DNA from 3 places in the Bacillus sp. NPDC094077 genome. Region 3 is predicted to be linked to each of the others. Evidence: riboswitches for the same ligand, from Rfam matches in the RefSeq annotation. Region 3 holds a riboswitch; each other region holds the start of a gene.
What was found. A riboswitch is a leader RNA that binds a small molecule or an ion and turns the genes downstream of it on or off. The one in region 3 is predicted to bind S-adenosylmethionine.

Region 1 (4,020 bases), on a different contig from region 3:
CTTGCGCATGTTTAATAACTTTATATTCAGACTGAATGTTGGGGATATAACGCAATGCAATATTTATTGCATATGTAATTTTATAATGAATGCCAAGTTTACTTAAGCTACTCACAAATTCGCTTGGATCTGTCGTATAAATAAATAGAAGTGTAAAAGGTAATAACGTAAAATACTTTAATGAAAGCGTAACTGCATAAAATAATGTTTCATATGTAATTGTCGCATAACCAATATGTAAAAACGGAGTATATGATCCAGTTAATTCAGATCCATATGTTGGTGTAATAAATAAAATCATAGCAGAGTTTAATAAACTAAATGTAAAGATAACAGTAAAAACAATAATAATTTTACGAAACGGAATTTTAGCAATTAAGAGTCCGATACATCCAATAAGAAATAAAATTAGCAGTATACGAAAATCAAAAAACAAAAAAGTAAGTGTCATACAAAATATGAATAAAAGCAATTTAACTACTCCATCCATCCGATGAAAGTATGTATTATGCATCTTCCTCCCTCCTATTAACATCTAAATAAAGTTCTATAAACTTTTCTGGATGTGATATCCCAGTAAATTTAATAAGATTGAATAAAGAACTCGCTCTAAGATTAGCTCTTTGTAACGTTTCTTGATGTCCTAATACAGTAGACACAGTATTATCCGCAATGATTTCTCCTTCATGTAATACTACCGCTCGGTCGGCATATTCTAATGCTAGATTCATATCGTGTGTGATAAAAATAAATGATATTCTCTTTTTAGCTAGTTTTCTAATAAACGACATAAACTGTTTATAATGATAATAATCTTGTCCAGCTGTCGGTTCATCTAATATGATAAGTTTTGGATTTGTTGTTAATACAAATGCAATTGTTAATCTCTTTTTTTGTCCGTAGCTTAATGCTTGAATTGGCCAATTTCGAAATGGATATAAACCACAAATTTTTAAAGTTTCTTCTGCTCTATTCTTAATTTCTTCCATAGAAAACTTTTTTAATTTTAATGTAAATGAAACTTCTTCTAAAACGGTAGGTTGTGTAATCATATGATTTGGATTTTGCATCACATAAGATATAAGCTCCCCACGTTTACCTATAGACCAAGAATTGATATTTACTCCACCTAATATAATCTCCGCATTTTTTGTTTTATTTATGCCAATAAGACTATGAGCTAAAGTTGATTTCCCAGCTCCGTTGTGGCCTAAAAGTGCTACAATTTCCCCTTCACGTATCGAAAGATTTACATTTTTTAATACTTTTTGTTTATTAGGATATGAAAATGATAAATTCTCCACTTTAAGTAATTCCTTGTTTTTAGTAGTACCTTTTAATACAACTTGCTTTTTCAGCCAATCTTTAATAACGTTACATACTCTTTCTTTTTTTAGATTTTCAAGTGGATATATTACATCATTATTACTATCAAAATTTAATCGTTTTAGTGCTTCTATGTAAATAGGCTCTCTTAAGCCAATACGCGGTAATATACGAGATGCTAAAATCTCTTCTGGTGTCCCTATCCTAGCAATTACGCCATCATCAATTAAAATGATTTTATCTAATTTCAGCTTTAAAATTTCTTCTATACGATGTTCAATAATTACAATTGTTTTATTATATTGTTCATGTACATCTTTAATGAGTTCTATCGTATGTAAGCTACTTGCTGGATCTAAGTTTGCTAACGGTTCATCAAACAATAATATATCGGCTTTTGTTGTTAACAGTCCTGCTAAAGAGACCGTTTGCTTCTGACCTCCTGATAATTCATGTGGACTTTGTTTATGAAAAGTATTCATATTTACCTTTGTTAATGAGTCTGATACAATCTTTTTCATATCATCTTGATTAACACATTCGTTTTCTAAATAAAATGCTACATCTTCCTCTACTGTCAGACCAATAAATTGAGCGTCTTGATCTTGCAAAATTGTTCCTACATGTTTACTCTGCTCAAAAATACTGCCTTTCCTTGGATCTTTTCCTGCAATTAAAAATTTGCCAGTACTAATCCCTTCATAAGAAAATGGGATTAGCCCATTGATACAATGAGCCAATGTCGACTTTCCTGAACCGCTTCGCCCAGCAATTAGTACTTTTTCCCCAGGATATATATGAAAGGTAATGTCTTTTAAAGTAGGCTGCGCAGCATGCCTGTATTGAAAGGTGAATTGTTCAAAAGAAATAATTGGATGCATATTAATATCCCTACTTTTCAATTTTTAAATGTGTATGTTTCTTATTTGATTTAGCTAGGCCGATTGTAATCGGTAATCCAAGAACTAAAAATACAATAATATCAGCAATTATTGCACCTAGTATTTGTATAACAATTTTGTCAAATGGTTCTCCCATCACAATAATATCGAATGCCCCAGCAAATAAAATAGCAATAACAATTCCAACTAACCCCGCAACTGCAAAATATGAAATATCACGCTTATTATACGTCCCGTTTTTCACACTAAAGCCCACCCTTTTTTGAATGATCCCCATCGTAAAACCGATAATACCTGAACTAATAACCCATCCCCACCAAATACCCCATCCAGCAATCGTATCTGTTACGGTATGACCGATAAGACCTATTAACAGTCCTGCCAATGGACCAAATAACGCTCCAAAAACAGTTAATATAGCTAATGCAGGTTTAATAAATGTATTTGGTGCAATAGAAAATCCCCAAAGTCCTAATATCCCGTATAAGGCTGCTCCAATTCCAATTGCTACTACTAACTTTGTTGATAATTTGTTCATGACAATTCCCCTCTCATATTAGTAAACTTTTATTACTCTATATTTATTAAAAAAATGAATTATGCATCGACACTCCCTTTCTATACAACAAAAAATGACCTCTTACATAAGAGGTCATTTTCTTTCACGTTCAAGAATCCTCTTATCTTTCAAAAAACACATCGTGTCCTCTGCGGAATTAGCACCTTCCTATGAAATTACATAGGGGTTGCTGAGGTTTCTTAGGGCCGTTCCCTCCACCTCTCTGGATAAGTATTAATTTGTAATTTGTATTATGGCACTATGAAGAGAAAAATTCAACACTTTTCTAACTATTTTTATTTTTCATTAAATAGTTCATTTAAATCATTGTATTCTTATCGGAATTATGAAATAATAAGTTCAAAATTGTTTCGGGAGGAATGCATAATGAAAGTAATTGGTTTAATTGGCGGATTGAGTTGGGAATCTACAACGTTATACTATAAACATATTAATACACTTACACTCTCTCAATACGATCAAAATGCGAAGCTAGTTTTATATAGCATGGACTTTGGTGAAGTAACTACTTTATTACAAAATCATCAATATGAAGAAGTGAAAAATGAATTAATCACAGTTGCAAAAAAAGTGGAAAAGTCTGGGGCTGAATGTTTATTAATGTGTTCAAATACGGTACATTTATTTGCTGAAGAAGTAGAACAGGCAATATCAATACCACTCCTTCACATTGGTGATGTAAGTGCTAAAAAAATAGTAGAACATAATATAAAACGTATTGGACTTTTAGGAACGAAACAAACGATGGAACAAGATTTCTACAAAAAAAGACTAGCAAATTATAACATTGAGACAATTATTCCAAATGACGAGGAAAGAATTTTTATTCATCATGTTATTTTAAATGAATTAAGTAAAGGGATTATTTCAAAAACGGCAAAAGAAAAGCTATTACAAATTACAAATTCATTAATTCAAAACGGTGCGGAAGGTATATTACTTGGCTGCACTGAAATCCCTTTACTCATTTCTCAAAACGATCTAACTGTTCCTGTTTTTGATACTGCTTTTTTACATGCAAATACTGCTGTACAATTTGCTGGATAATAATATAAAAGCATAAAGGTGGAGCCTCTATGCTTTTATATTGTCCAAACTATTTATTTAAAAGAGAATCAATAACTGCAATGGCCCTTTTTGAACCACCACACTCTAAAAAACTATCATTAAGTTTTCGTATGCCATGTTCGTACTTTTCATTTGAAAGAACAT
Region 2 (4,020 bases), on a different contig from region 3:
AAGCCCTAAAGTACCAAGGATGGCCATATGTATTTGGAGGGCGTACGCCAAATACATCATTTGATTGTAGTGGAATAATTGAATATACGTATTCAAGGGTTGGTATTAATTTATTTGGTACCGCACAAACCCAATGGGATAAAACGCAACGTGTAACGGATCCTAAGCCAGGAGACTTAGTATTTTTCCATAGCACATATGCTACAAGTAACTATATTACACATGTTGGCATTTATGTAGGAAATAATACCATGTATCATGCTGGTGATCCAATTGGATATGCTGATTTAAGCAAAGCATATTTTCAACAACATTTTGCGGGGTATGGTCGTGTGGTTAGATAATACTGCAATTAACACTTAGCAACTCATGAAACTGCAAAAAGGAGGTAAATAGATGAAGAAAATTACCATTATAATAGCAATCCTATTAATATGTAGTATAGGATTTTTAGTGAAATATCAATCTGATAATGAAAAACTTAAAAATAATAATATAAAATTAACAAAAAAAGTGGAAAAGGTGGAGGCGCAATACAACGATACAAAAAAGGAGTTGTCGGCTCTAAAGAGTAATAATCAACAACAAGTAAAAGAAGCTGCAGAACGATTCCTTAAAGCTTTCCGTACGTATGATACTGGTAAAGGTGAATCCTACCTTGCTAATATCGATGCATATATAACACCAAATGCAAAGAAAGAATTAACTCCACCAGGTGGGCCAACGCAATCTGCTCCAGGGACTGTAGATGAAAAAGAAAAGAAAAAAGTCTCCTTTCAGTCTGAATACACAGGTGGCGAGTTGTACTATGCATTCTTAGACACTACTAAAGCTAATATATTAGCAAAAGTGAAAAGTAAAATTACAGTTAATGGTGTTTCATCTGATAATATGTCATTAATGCAAATAAATCTTATCTATGATGGAAATAAGAAGTTATGGCTTGTCGACAAGCTTATACCTTTAGCAGATTTAAAAGATCGTATGCCTTAAGTGGTGTACACATATTACATGTAGAGTAATAGAAAAACCCCTCTTAGCATTGTTAATAAGAGGGGTTTTTAGGTGTTTACTGTAACTTTGAAATAAAGTCGTACTGTTTATAAAAAAGATGTACCGTTTTAAAGAAAGTTATACCGTTTATAAAAAATATCCCTTTGTATAAAGGGATATTTTTTATGCGTATTTTTAATTGCAAAAATACTTTGTCAAAAATACTTTACGAATTGTAAGAAATAAATTGCAATTTTCTTAAGAGGTGTTGCTTTTGTTACATAATAGAATTGTAGTTTGCCGAGCAGAAAAAGGTTGGACGCAAGAAGAACTGGCAAAAAGGGTGGGTGTTAGTCGACAAACTATTGCTACTCTTGAAAAAAATAAATATAATCCTTCTCTAATTCTTGCCTTTAAAATCGCAAATGAATTTGAAAAGTCAATAACTGACGTGTTCGATTATCAGGGGGAGTGAGACATATGTTGTGGTTAAAATCTTTATTTTTAGTTTTAATATTCATCAGTCAGATGTATGTAGTAAAATTTCAATCAAGTGATGAGGCAAAAGACGAAAGAGGGAGAGAAATTCAATATAAAACAAATAATGTATTGTACAACATTCTATATTTAGGTATCATTACCATTATTATTTTTCAATCGATAGATATTGTTCCTTCAGAATTTCTACCTGATTTATTGTTATATTTTGTGCTTGCATTAAGTGTGCTAGGCAGTATTTTTATATTTATCAACAGAAACAGGAAAAATTACTAACATGAGTTAGGCTTTTTATCTTGTTCTAGTAGGCGTTTGAACAAAGTGTTTCTTTTAAAAAGGGGTAGAGTCACACATCCCTAAGTTGCTGGATATGTATGGTGACCCCCATAGCCAAAGAAGTAAGAAGATATTTAGAAGTGCATCAAATTTTGAGGAAGTGCTTGTGAACCGTATTATAAATAAATGAGGTTTTGTATGTTCGATTTTTAAATAATACCCAAGAAGGAGTGGGTTGCATTTATAGTAATACTCTATTTTTTGTATTTCTATAATAGATAATTTTTTTAAAAAACAGAATCATCTTGACAGTTATTGAATGGATTGATAAGGTTATAAAAAAATATTTCTTATCCAGAGAGGTGGAGGGACTGGCCTTATGAAACCTCAGCAACAGGTCTGCTTAAGTAGACACTGTGCTAATTCCAGCGGGTGATAATCCTGATAGATGAGAGCTTCCGTTTTTATTTGTCAGTAGCGCCCTCTTTTTTAGAGTGCGTTTTTGTTTTTTCTGGATAGTAACTAAAGGAGAGTAGAAATGGAGAACAAAAATGGGCAAGAATTTCAAAGGAAAATGCAAGCACGTCATTTAGTCATGCTATCACTTGGTGGGGTGATTGGAACGGGCTTATTCTTAAGTTCGGGTTACACTATTCAACAAGCTGGCCCATTTGGAACAATTCTATCCTATTTGGTTGGTGCGCTAGTGGTTTATCTAGTTATGCTATGTTTAGGAGAACTTTCCGTACATATGCCCGAAACGGGCGCATTTCATAGTTATGCAGTTAAATACATTGGACCGGGTACAGGGTATACAGTAGCCTGGTTGTATTGGTTAACTTGGACTGTTGCTTTAGGTTCTGAATTTACAGCCGCAGGATTACTTATGAAGCGATGGTTTCCATCGATTAATGTTTGGGTATGGAGTGCTCTTTTTGCCATTTTGATCTTTGTATTAAATGTTCTGACTGTTAAATTTTTTGCCGAATCCGAATTTTGGTTTTCATCGATAAAGGTTATAGCTATTGTGATTTTTATTGTTTTAGGAGTAGCGGCAATGCTAGGGTTTCTTCCGATGACTCATTCAAAAGCAGCACCATTCTTTTCTAATTTTACAAGTGGAGGTTTATTTCCCCATGGTGCTACGGCCATTATAATGACCATGCTTGCGGTTAATTTTGCTTTTTCTGGAACAGAATTAATAGGCATTGCAGCTGGAGAAACAGCGAACCCGGAAAAAATGATACCGAAGGCCATTCGAACTACTCTGTGGAGATTGATCATCTTTTTTGTAGGAACGATTGTTGTTTTATCTGCGTTATTGCCTAGTTCTGATGCGGGGGTATTAGAGAGTCCTTTTGTTGCAGTTCTAGAACGAATTGGGGTGCCATATTCAGCTGACATAATGAATTTCGTTATCTTAATAGCCATTTTATCTGCGGCAAACTCAGGCCTTTATGCCTCTTCTAGAATGCTTTGGTCGCTTGCGAATAAGAATACGATATCACCGATTTTTGGAAAAATGACGAAGCAAGGTGTTCCAATCAACGCCGTTATTTTCAGCATGGTGGGTGGAGCTTTGGCTTTGCTCTCAAGTATTGTGGCACCAGATACTGTCTATATCGTACTTGTTTCCATTTCCGGTCTAGCAGTAGTCGTAGTTTGGATGAGTATTAGTGCTTCCCAGTTCCTATTTCGCAGACAATTTTTGAAAGAAGGAAATTCTGAAAAGGACTTGATTTATCGTACACCACTATATCCATTAGTACCAATTGCTTCTTTTATCCTTTGTCTGGCATCGTGTATTGGAATTGCATTCGATCCAACACAGAGAATTGCCTTATATTGCGGCATACCGTTTATTTTGTTTTGCTATGGAAGTTATTATCTAACAAAAAATCTAAAAAAGAGGGGCGTAGATTATGTCGAACAAAATCAACCCAATTGATGATATTTTATCCCAACATTCCATTATGCTTCTTGACGGAGCATTAGCTACAGAATTGGAGGCGCATGGATGTAATTTGGACGATCCTCTTTGGTCGGCACGTGTGTTACTAGAAAATCCGGAACTAATTTATCAGGTTCATTCAGACTATTTTCGTGCTGGAGCGGACTGTGCCATAACAGCAAGCTATCAAGCTACTATTAGTGGTTTTTCCGCGCGCGGAATACAAGAACAGGAAGCTTTGGAATTAATTAAGAAAACGGTGTTACTTGCAAGAAGGGCAAGAGATGATTTTTGGAAGGAAA
Region 3 (4,020 bases):
CGACACCAGGAATAGGTTTATTATCTTCTCCCATTGCATATAAACCTTCAAAAACATTTCGCATTACGTTCATGGATTCCCCATCCGTTGCTTTCGCAACATCCATTGTTGGAATTTCTGAAGCATATGATAAGTTAATTGCCTGTTTATCAGGTGCTTTATCGTTTGCTTTCGCTCCGCTTGCATTTTCTTTATTCCCCCCGCAAGCAGTTAGTAGTAGACTTGCCCCTAAAACAGATGCAACAACAGGTACAACTTTTTTCTTCATTGTTCGTTCCTCCCTAAATGTGTTGTTCGTAACGTCATAATGTCCATGGCTTGAAGTAGCTATAGAAGGAGATAAAACCTATTATGAATATTTGTTTATAGGTAATCAGGTATTCTATATGTATATACATGTTGAATTGTAATCTATCGTTATATGTTTCAACGTAGTAGACATTATATTTTAATAGTGTAATATTTCGTCTCTTTGATTATTTAGAATATTAACACTAGAAATAACTATATGTCAATAATGAAAATAGAGTGTTAATTTCTTGGAATAATATATTGAAAAAGTAGACTCCCTCATATTAAGGGATCTACTTTTAATATATTTTGCAAAAAACAATTGGCGTGGGTGGAAAAACTCCAATTAAAGTTGTATTTTATTTTTCAACTTTTGCCCATTTGAAGTTTAATTGACCTGCAAAGTCCACTTGTACAATTCCTTTCACATAAGAACGTTCTAAATAGGATTCTCCTTTTTGGTAAAGAGGAGCGATAACAGAGTCTTTAAATAATATTTTCTCTGATGCTAGTAATGCATTAAAGCGAGCTTTTTCATCACCAGCTAAAGTAGTTTTAACTTTTTCAATTGTTTCGTCGAACTCTTTATTAGAGTAGTGATCTAAGTTGTAAGGGTTATTCGTTGTAAACAATTCAAGGAATGTAATTGGGTCAGCAAAGTCAGGGCTCCAACCATCAATTCCAATTTCGTAGTCACCTTTTAATAAAAGTGAAACTTGTTGCTTACGTGGTTGAGGTTTTATATTTACTGTTAAGCCATCTAAATTTTTTTCTAATTGTCCTTTTAGGAACTCACCAGTTTTCTTCTCAAGGTCACCATCACTTGTTAATAATTCTAATGTGATTTTTTCAGAACCAAGTTCTTTTTTTGCTTTTTTCCATAATTCTTGTGCAGATTTTGTATCAACCTTTGTTAAATCGCCGTTTGCAGTACGGAAGTCTTTTCCATCAGGACCTTTTGCAAAGTTTTTTGGAACGAGACTATAAGTTGGTGTAGAGCCGTCATTTAATAACGTATTTACAAAGGATTTTCGATCAATTGTTTGATCAATTGCTTGGCGTGCAGAAACGTTTTGAAGTACTTTGTTTTGTTGATTCATACGTAAAAATTGTACTCCTACGTTCGGACGTTCTTTAAAGTTAGCATCCTTTTTATATTTATCAACGAAGTCAGATGTTAGTTTTATACGGTCTAATTGTTTTGACTCGAATAAATTCACTTCGGTTGATTTTTCTTTTACGACGTTAAAATTGATTTCTTCCAGTTTGACATTATCTTTATCCCAGTAGGTAGGATTTTTCTTAAATTTAAAACTTTGTTCATGTTTCCAATCGCTTAGTGTAAAAGCCCCGTTGTACAAAATTGTATTATCTTCTAAAGCGTACTTATCACCTTGTGCTTTAAAGAATTCTTCGTTAATTGGTAGAAATGTTGGGAACGCTGTTAAGCTAATAAAATATGGAACAGGGCGCTCTAATTCTACCTCAAACGTATGGTCATCAACTGCTTTTACACCAAGTTGATCGGCTGGAAGCTCTTTGTTGTTAATTTTTGTTGCGTTTTTAATATCAAAGAATAGAAATGCATATTCAGAGGCTGTTGCTGGATCGACAGCTCTTTGCCAAGCAAAGACAAAATCTTTCGCTGTAACAGGAGTACCGTTTGACCATTTTGAATCTCGTAAATGGAATGTGTATTTCGTTTTATCACCACTTACTTCATGAGATTTTGCAACGCCAGGGACAGGTTTGTTACCTTCACCAAGATTATACAAACCTTCAAATACGTTTCTCATTACTTGACCAGAATCAGTATCTGTAGCACGAGCTGTATCCATTGTTCGTATTTCAGTAGGTGAAGATAAGTTTAAAACCTGTTTACTAGGTACCTCGTCTTTTGCATTTGCTCCGCTAGCTTCGTTTTTATAACTACCGCAACCAGTTAATAAAATACTTACTCCTACAACTGATGCGATACCGGGTACAAACTTCTTTTTCATTTGATTTTCCTCCTAAATAATTAATAAGATTGGATGATGATGAGGGAAATGAAAAATAAAAAATCCCTCTTTTCGTATTGAGAAAGAGGGATTTTTACGTACAAGTTATGCACCCGTATATAAACGAAGTCCCTCATTCTATCTTTCAAGCATAAAGCTTGCAGGAAGTGGCACAGTATTCAAAATGAACCTGCTGCCGAGGTTTCAAAGGGCCAGTCCCTCCACCTCTCTTGATACAATGAGTAAACGAATAAATTTTATTAAATTTTTGTGTTTCTTTGATAATTCAAAATCTTACACCTTGAAGAATGAAGTGTCAATCGAATGAAATATAATTTAAATTTTCAGTTTTTTTGAAATAGAAAACCACTGCATATGGCAGTGGTTTTCCTACTAGAAGTTAAAGTTATCTGGATCCGGACCAACGCGATGATTTTCATTTAAAGCTTGAATTGTACTCATATCATCAGCACTTAATTCAAAATCGAATATATTTGCATTTTCAATAATGCGATGTTCTTTAATAGATTTAGGGATTGTTACAACTTCATTTTGTAGATCCCAGCGTAAAATAACTTGTGCAGTTGATTTATTATATTTTGTTGCAATTTCTTGTAATGTTGGGTTATCCAGTAGTTGCCCTTGCATTAATGGTGACCAAGCCTCAAGCTGGATGTTATGTTCTTTACAGAAAGTATGCAATTCTTCTTGCGTTAAACGTGGGTGGTATTCTACTTGGTTAACCATTGGCTTAATTTCAGCGATTTTAAATACGTCTTGCAAATGGTGAATATGGAAATTGCTCACACCGATAGCACGAACACGGCCATTTTTATAAAGCTGCTCTAGTGCTTTCCACGATTCAGTATACTTTCCTTTTACAGGCCAATGTACTAAATATAAATCTAAATATTCTAGGCCTAATTTTTCTAAAGTAGTTTCAAATGCTTGAAGTGTTGATTCGTAACCTTGATCGCTATTCCATACTTTTGAAGTGATGAACAACTCTTCACGAGGAATACCAGATTCGCGAATTGCTTGACCAACGCCTTCTTCATTTTTATAGATTGCAGCTGTATCGATGCTGCGGTATCCATTTTTAATTGCTGCTTTTATAGAATCAATTACTTCTGATCCATCTTCTATTTTAAAAACACCTAAACCGAACCAAGGCATTTTCACACCATTATGTAATGTTGTATAGTCTTTTAAACTAGCTAAACTCATATTATTTCCCCCTAGCTTTTCTATTTGTTGCTTCTACCGCTTGTTGAATTGCTTCTGAAAAATTATATTCATATAAAGCTTTAAGACCTTCAGCTGTTGAACCTCCTGGTGTTGTTACTTGTTCACGGAGGTTAGCTGGATCTTGTGTTTGTTCAAGCATAGAAGCAGAGCCAGAGATCATTTGAATGACAAGGTGTTTTGCGGTTGCTTCATCGACTCCATAACTTTTTGTTGCTTCAATTAAGCTTTCAGCAAAGTAATAAAGGAAGGCTGGTGCACTTCCAGTAACTGCAGTAAGTTGATGAACTTCTTCTTCAGTGCAAAGTTGTGAAGTACCAATGCCTCTTACAAGCAGTTGTAAAGTTTCTTGATGCATCTCGTTTACGGATTGTCCCGTCGTATATAAGGAGATAGACTTTCCGATTTCAGCAGCTGTATTTGGCATAATCCAAGCAACGGGTGTGCCTTGAGGAAGTCTTTCTTCTAAATAAGATGGTCCGAT

Region 1: another riboswitch for S-adenosylmethionine. It lies ahead of ACQKNR_RS07060 (ECF-type riboflavin transporter substrate-binding protein); the one in region 3 lies ahead of ACQKNR_RS24295 (peptide ABC transporter substrate-binding protein).
Region 2: another riboswitch for S-adenosylmethionine. It lies ahead of mmuP (S-methylmethionine permease); the one in region 3 lies ahead of ACQKNR_RS24295 (peptide ABC transporter substrate-binding protein).

Annotation. Positions count from the first base shown of each region.
Region 1 covers NZ_JBNNUF010000002.1:420,004-424,023, reverse strand. The annotation lists gene ACQKNR_RS07070 (energy-coupling factor transporter transmembrane component T family protein) at 1-514, opposite strand, end outside; gene ACQKNR_RS07065 (ABC transporter ATP-binding protein) at 507-2,207, opposite strand; gene ACQKNR_RS07060 (ECF-type riboflavin transporter substrate-binding protein) at 2,218-2,766, opposite strand; SAM riboswitch class I at 2,906-3,021, opposite strand; gene ACQKNR_RS07055 (aspartate/glutamate racemase family protein) at 3,175-3,855, shown strand; gene ACQKNR_RS07050 (macrolide family glycosyltransferase) at 3,905-4,020, opposite strand, start outside.
Region 2 covers NZ_JBNNUF010000015.1:71,459-75,478, forward strand. The annotation lists gene ACQKNR_RS24800 (lysozyme family protein) at 1-344, shown strand, start outside; gene ACQKNR_RS24805 (hypothetical protein) at 397-993, shown strand; gene ACQKNR_RS24810 (helix-turn-helix transcriptional regulator) at 1,268-1,468, shown strand; gene ACQKNR_RS24815 (hypothetical protein) at 1,474-1,767, shown strand; SAM riboswitch class I at 2,115-2,222, shown strand; gene mmuP (S-methylmethionine permease) at 2,306-3,715, shown strand; gene mmuM (homocysteine S-methyltransferase) at 3,690-4,020, shown strand, end outside.
Region 3 covers NZ_JBNNUF010000014.1:44,574-48,593, reverse strand. The annotation lists gene ACQKNR_RS24300 (ABC transporter substrate-binding protein) at 1-268, opposite strand, end outside; gene ACQKNR_RS24295 (peptide ABC transporter substrate-binding protein) at 651-2,291, opposite strand; SAM riboswitch class I at 2,427-2,531, opposite strand; gene ACQKNR_RS24290 (aldo/keto reductase) at 2,685-3,518, opposite strand; gene proC (pyrroline-5-carboxylate reductase) at 3,520-4,020, opposite strand, start outside.